3 regions of the Fodinicurvata sp. EGI_FJ10296 genome follow, and region 3 is predicted to be linked to each of the others. Evidence: riboswitches for the same ligand, from Rfam matches in the RefSeq annotation. Region 3 holds a riboswitch; each other region holds the start of a gene.
The links. A riboswitch is a leader RNA that binds a small molecule or an ion and turns the genes downstream of it on or off. The one in region 3 is predicted to bind cobalamin.

Region 1: linked by a shared signal. The riboswitch ahead of ABZ728_RS08360 (copper chaperone PCu(A)C) and the one ahead of ABZ728_RS15970 (hypothetical protein) in region 3 are both predicted to bind cobalamin.
Region 2: linked by a shared signal. The riboswitch ahead of cobU (bifunctional adenosylcobinamide kinase/adenosylcobinamide-phosphate guanylyltransferase) and the one ahead of ABZ728_RS15970 (hypothetical protein) in region 3 are both predicted to bind cobalamin.

What each region holds. Positions count from the first base shown of each region.
Region 1 is NZ_JBFCVL010000003.1:467,523-469,781, forward strand. Features, by position in the region: gene hppD (4-hydroxyphenylpyruvate dioxygenase) at 1-277, opposite strand, end outside; gene ABZ728_RS08355 (Lrp/AsnC family transcriptional regulator) at 418-888, shown strand; gene ABZ728_RS08360 (copper chaperone PCu(A)C) at 943-1,437, opposite strand; cobalamin riboswitch at 1,557-1,778, opposite strand; gene ABZ728_RS08365 (fumarylacetoacetate hydrolase family protein) at 1,885-2,259, opposite strand, start outside.
Region 2 is NZ_JBFCVL010000006.1:6,741-8,999, reverse strand. Features, by position in the region: gene ABZ728_RS13830 (NAD(P)/FAD-dependent oxidoreductase) at 1-676, shown strand, start outside; cobalamin riboswitch at 766-965, shown strand; gene cobU (bifunctional adenosylcobinamide kinase/adenosylcobinamide-phosphate guanylyltransferase) at 1,106-1,678, shown strand; gene cobW (cobalamin biosynthesis protein CobW) at 1,693-2,259, shown strand, end outside.
Region 3 is NZ_JBFCVL010000007.1:25,075-27,333, reverse strand. Features, by position in the region: gene ABZ728_RS15970 (hypothetical protein) at 1-985, opposite strand, end outside; cobalamin riboswitch at 1,020-1,235, opposite strand; gene ABZ728_RS15965 (hypothetical protein) at 1,327-1,749, opposite strand.

The DNA of each region.
Region 1 (2,259 bases), on a different contig from region 3:
ATGCCATTGACGGGGCGCACGGGCCGTGCGTTTCGACGAAACGGTGCGCAAAGCTTCCGGGTTCGGCGTTGACGATGTAATTGACATCACCCTGTCGCCAGACTGTGACCGCCTTCGACTTGTGCCGGGCGACGGGCACATAGCCCATACGCTCGAACAGCGCTTCCAATGCCGCCGGATCGGGATGGGCGAATTCAACGAATTCGAATCCGTCGGTGCCGGCGGGGTTCTCATCGTCGATCTTTGCCGGCGGGGCGTCGTGGGGAAACGGTCCCATGGCTCATATCTCCTGAAGGTAGAGGGAGCGCGCTCTAGCGCATTGGGAGCCATTATTGCGCATCACTGCCGCAATGTGTTTGCATACGGGGCCGCGAATAGCCGATCCTGTGCACGGATCATGCAGAAAAGGTGGCAAAGATGACGGACTCCAGGCCCCTCGATGACTTCGACCGTCGATTGCTCGCCTGCCTGCAGGCCGATGGGCGCCTGACCAATAACGAGTTGTCGGACCGGATCAATCTGTCGCCGTCGCAATGCTCGCGCCGGCGCTCGCGGCTGGAGGCCGACGGCTTCATCCTCGGCTATCACGCCCGGCTCGACCGGGCGAAGCTCGGCTATGGCATCGTCAATATCATCTCGGTGACGCTGGCGACCCACAACCGCGACAACGCCCGCCGGTTCGCGGACCTGGTGCGGGGATTGCCACAGGTTCTGGAAGCGCACGCCCTGACCGGCGAAATGGATTACTTTCTCAAGGTCGTGACGACCGACCTCAAGGGCCTTTCCGAATTCGTGAACGACATTCTGCTGCCGCACGAGTCGGTCCAGCACGTCAAGACCTCGATCGTGCTGGACTCGCTGAAGGAAGACGACGCCCTGCCACTATAGCGCCAGGGTCATACCTCGGTCGCGCGCCGTCCCTTTCCGACCGGTCGCTTTAGATCAGGACGCGCGGTCGTGATCGCGGGCGTCGTCATCATCATGACCGTGATCGACGTCCACCGCGACCCTCACGCTTCCGGCCTTCTCGAATTCCAGATCCATGTGGAAGTGATCGCCTTCAAGGAATGCCTGCTGGACATCGGGCAGCACGATGTGGACGCCGCCGGGCTCCAGCGTCAGGGTCTGGCCGGGGGCGATCTCCACGGCGGGGACATCGACGACCTGAAGCGCCCCGTCCTCACTCAGGACCGGCGCCCGGAATACACCTGCATCCGCGAAGTCGGTGCCGGCCGAAATCAGGCGGTCGGATTCCTCGCCATGATTGTCGATGGTGGTGAACACGGACATGGAATGGGCAGTTGCCGAGGTTTCCTGGGTCCAGGAATGGCTGACCGCCATCGCCCCGACTTCAACTGGCGTTTCGCCGTGATGGGCAATGGCCACGCCAGCCGCCATGAATGCCGCCAGCGATGCGGCCAGGAAAGTCTTCTTCATTATCGTCTCCCACGAATGCGAGGGAATGGTCCTCACGATTGAATCGGCCGACAGCATTGCTGGAGTACGCGAAGAGGGAGTCATCATACGGTCCTCCGGGCACACCCCGTCCCAGCCTGTCGGCCATGGTATTGGATGGCAGGTCTCCTGGCTCGCGGGTCCGAGACAATTATTCCGCCTTCCCGGGCATTGCCCAGTGGCATGTCGAGTCGAATGACCCGACTGCGAATACCGTCTATCCGCTTACAGTTGCGGGGGCAGCCCCGGCTTCAAACCGGGTTCCCTCTTAGCCCCGCCTACGGCGTTTGCCGTCGACGCGGACCATCCGGGTCGGACGCTATCACGACCGTTGAATCCGTGTCCACACGATCGGCGGTGCCCGGCGGCCCGGCGGCGAAAACGTCGATCAGCCGCTACGAGCCGGCCCGATCGGTCACCTGTTGTTTGCTATTCGCGATACGGCTCCACCGTCTGTTCGATCGCCCCGAAGATCGACCGTCCGTTGTCGTCCTTCATTTCGATGCGGACGGTGTCGCCAAAGCGCATGAACGGCGTCTTTGGCGCGCCGTCGCGGATGGTCTCGATCATGCGGATTTCCGCGATGCAGGAATACCCCGCCCCGCCGTCAGCCACCGGGCGGCCCGGCCCATCGCCTTCCTTGTTCGACACCGTCCCGGAGCCGATGATCGTACCGGCGGACAGCGGGCGAGTCCGCGCGGCATGGGCAATCAGGCGCGGAAAATCAAAGGTCATGTCGACGCCGGCATTCGCCCGGCCGAACGCGGCGCCGTTATAGCTGACGAGCAGCGGCAGATGGACCTT
Region 2 (2,259 bases), on a different contig from region 3:
CGTCCCGCGCATCAACAAACTGACCGGCATCTCCAGCCCCGGACTGGTGCACAGCTTTCCGCATCTGCCGGAGTCCTGGCGCTGGCGCATACTTTCTTATGCCGACCGATCGCAGGTACCGCCGCCGCGTTCCAGCGTATTGCGGGTCACCCGCCACCCTCATGCCCATATCCATCTGGCCAGCCCGATCCTGTCGGCCGAACCCGTCGACGGCGGCCGGGTCCGCGTGACGACACCGCATCGGCAGTGGACGGCCGATTTCATCATCGCCGGTACCGGATTCGCGATCGATCTCGACCGGCGACCGGAACTGTCGGCGCAGTCCGGCAACATCAAGCTTTGGCGCGATGTCTATGTCGAGCGCGGCGAGGAGCAGTCCGATCTGGCCGGCTATCCCTATCTGGGACCGGCGTTCGAGTTCCTGGAAAAGGACGCGGGCCGGACACCGGAACTGCGCGACATTCACTGCTTCAACTATGCCTCGACCCTGACCCACGGCAAGGTCAGCGGCGATATCCCCGCCGTAAGCGACGGCGCCGCCCGTCTGGCTCGGGGCATTGCCGCGCATTTTTATCGGGATGACATCGACTGGCATTACGAGCAGTTGCAAGCCTTCGACCGTCCCGAGGTATTCGGCGACGAATGGACCGATGCCGAAGCCGTCACACCAGCATAGCGATGGCACGGCCGCGCGCTTCAGGGGCGCATTAGGGGTTTGACGCGACGCAATTTGCGCATAGGGTAGCGGCCGAACGTGCTGCCGGTTCCGTGGGTCATGAGTTCGGCCCCCGGATGAAAAGGGAACATGGAACGGTCGACCCAATCCGGGGATCGCGTCCATGGCTGCCCCCGCAACTGTCAGCGATCGCCGCGGCCATGCAGGTCCACTGGCATTCTTGCCGGGAAGGACGGCCAAGGGCTATCGATCGCGAGCCAGGAGACCTGCCGCAGCCACGACAGACGAGACCGGCCGGGCGGGGTGTATCGGCGGGGTCATCGGAACGGCATTCGCCTGTCGGCCATTCGTGGTGCCGACATCCGGCGCCATGCGTTCCGGCGCCCTCAGCACGCCCGTCCGGATTAATTGCGATCGAGGCGGCGCGGCATGAACCCGAATCCGGACCCCAATATTGACGGCAAGCCATGGCGGCAAACGACGGCGCTGATCCTCGGCGGTGCGCGGTCGGGCAAAAGCCGCCATGGTGAACGCCTGTGCCTCGATCTGGCCGCCGCCGGATCGGTGCCGCCGGTCTATATCGCCACCGCCCAGGCGTTCGACGACGAGATGCGCGCCCGCATCGACGACCATCGCTCCCGGCGCGGCCCGGAATGGGCGACGATCGATGCCCCACTCGACCTTCCCGCCGCCGTGGCCGCCCAGTCGAACGCGGTCGTTCTGGTCGATTGCCTGACGCTGTGGCTGACCAATGTCATTCTGGCGGACCGGCCGGTCGACACGGCGCGCGCGGATCTGCTGTCCACTTTGGCAACGGCGGCGGAAAACGGCACAAGCGTCATCCTCGTCGCCAACGAGGTCGGTCTCGGTCTCGTGCCGGAAACGCCTCTGGGCCGCCGGTTTCGCGACGAGGCCGGCATTCTCAATCAGGCCGTTGCGTCGGTGGCCGACACGGTCACCTTTATCGCCGCCGGTCTTCCCCTTTCCCTGAAATCAGCCTGACGGAACCAACTGCCATGAAAATATCGACCACGGTCATCACCGGATTCCTGGGTGCCGGCAAGACGACGCTGATCCGGGATCTGCTGACATCGGTCAACGGCCGGCGCATCGCGCTGATCATCAACGAGTTCGGCGATCTGCCGATCGACGGCGAGATCCTGAAAGGCTGCGGTCTGGAGGACTGCAAGGACGACGACATCGTCGAACTGGCCAATGGCTGCATCTGCTGCACGGTCGGCGAGGATTTCGTCCCGACCATGACCAAGATCCTCAACCGCGAGGATCGCCCGGATCACATCATCATCGAGACCTCGGGCCTGGCGCTGCCGCAGCCGCTGGTGCGGGCTTTCCGCTGGCCGGAGATCCGCAACCGGGCGCAGTTGGACGGCGTGATCGCGGTGCTCGACGGGCTGGCGCTGTCGACGGGCGGTGTCGTGTCGAATACCTCGGCGGTCGATGCCCAGCGCACCGCCGATCCGATGCTCGATCACGAGACGGCGCTGGAAGATCTGCTCGCCCATCAGATCGAAGCCGCCGATCTGCTGGTCCTGACCAAGACCGACATGCTGGACGAGGCCGGC
Region 3 (2,259 bases):
CATCCACGCCCCCACCCTGATCGTCCCCGACACCGATCGGGGACCCCGATCCGGATGTACCCGGTTCGTGTGTCAAGCCCGAGAGTTGCTGCGCGAGGTCCCGGGTCTGCAGCGCGTCACTTCGTGGCCGCGCTCCGCCCGGGACGATCAGGGTGTGGAGATCATTTTTCCTGCAATCGATACCAATTTGTGAACACGGTAAGGTTGAGCCGGGGGGTAGTGCGGAAGCGGGCATGTCGTCGGCCAGCGCCGCGAGGGCGGCGCGCAGTCCGGCCCGTCCGCTATCGGCGGGCATGGCGGTCAGGGCGCGGCTCAGAACGTCCAGCGCCGCCCGGGCTGCGATGTGGTCATCGGCTGGAAGCATGGCGACCGGCGTCGCGGTCGAGCGGGTTCCGTTGACCGACAAGCGCCATTGCCGCTGACAGCCGGTGCCGGCGGGGTCCAGACGCAGATCGGCGGAATGCTCGCAAAAGGCGAATCGGCCACCGCCATTGACGACGATCAGGGCTTTCTCCGGCAGTGTCTTGAAGTCGGGGGCCGGGGTGTCGGGCAGGGCGCGCAGCCCGTCATCCAGCGCGGTGGCGAGGGCGCGGACCGCCGCTTCGGCCGCAGGGTCGCGATCGCTGGGTGCGGCGGCCAGAACGACGCGCCGGGCTTCGGCCGCCGGTGACGACGCGGCCAGACCCATGGCGACCAGACTGTCGGCGAAATCAGCGGCGGCCGCCGGATCCAGACCGCGGATTTGCAAATTGGCGCGGCGCGTCAGATCCATCGCGCCACTGCCGGCGTTTGCGGCCTGATCGGCCAGCCAAAATGCCTGATCGGCGCTGAGGATACCGGCGGTCGGACGCACGCGGGTCAGCCAGCCATCGGCCGACTCCATCGGCCGATGAGCAGACGGACACCATCCCCGTCGCGAGGCCGGAGCGCCGCGAAAAGCCTGATCGGAATTGACACCGGAACGAAACGCCGGAGACGCCATCATTGTCACATCCTTCCACCGCCACACCCGACGGTCGGACAAAATGGGGGTGGATGGCAGGTCTCCTGGCTCTCGGATCATCGCCTTTCCCCCGACCTTCCCGGCCAATGGCCAGTGGTTCCGCGGGGTGAGGCTTCCCGACCACAGTTGCGGGGGCAGCCGCGGCATTGGAGCCATCATGCTCCGCACCGCATTCCCTATTCTCCCGGCCCGTCGGTCGCTCGGGCCAGGCACCATCCTGATGCCCGATCCTTGCAGGGACGGCCGTCATTTGCAAGGGAAAGCCCGGTGGTGCAGGGCTGGCTTGAGGTGATTCAGTCGGAATTGAACGACGCCCGCTTTGGCTATCGCCCCCTGCTTTCGAGAAGCTGCCGAAGATCGGGCAGGGTGGGGTCGTCGAAGATCAGTTCCTCATGCTCCGGGTCGGGGACCGGGTTGGGGGCGGCGAGAAATTCGGCCGATGGGGCTGGCGGGCTGGCGGTCGGCATGACCATGCGTTCCAGCGTCACATCGAACAATCCGGCCAGACAGAACAATTCGGCGGCGGACGCGGTCTCGTGCCCCAGTTCGAGGGCGGCGACGCGCTCCGGCGTTGAATTCAGCCAGATGGAGATCTTGCGCATCGACCAGCCACGCTTCTGGCGACAGCGGATCATGTTATAGGCGACGGCGCGGCGGATTTCGCGTTCGACCGGCGTGCCGCGCCATGGGCTCTCGGGCGCAAGAAGGAAATCGGCCGGTGTCGTCGTCAGGTGTGGTGCTGGCATTCGTGCCCCCGTTCTCGATGACTGCCCGCCGTTCCGACGCCATGGGGCGAGGGGACGGCAGGCAGCAATAATGGTCGGGGGGTTGAAAGGCCGACTCCAAGGCGGCTCCGCCTGCCTTTAGCGCCCGTTACCGGGGCGCCTGGACATACGCAGACGGCCCCCCGACCGGAGACATGACAAAGCACAAGCAAGATCAGTGTGGGTACACGATCCCCATTGCCTGTCAACCGTTCCACGGCCAGGGTTCAGGGCGCCAGACAGGCGGCGCCAACCTATGGAGTAGGGGCTTTCAAACCCCGGAACCGCATGCTGCGGTTCCGCCAAAAATGCTACCAAGCCGGGGTATTATTCGCCAATAAATTGTGGAACACGTAGTCAGACTCAGACTAAGCCCGAGAAGCTGTGCATTGCGGAGGTCACCCCTGCCTCATTCGTCGTTCAGGTCGGCCAGCATTGGGTCCTGCAATTTTTGCAGGTCGGCATCGGCCTGAGCAGCGATCTGCTCCTGCC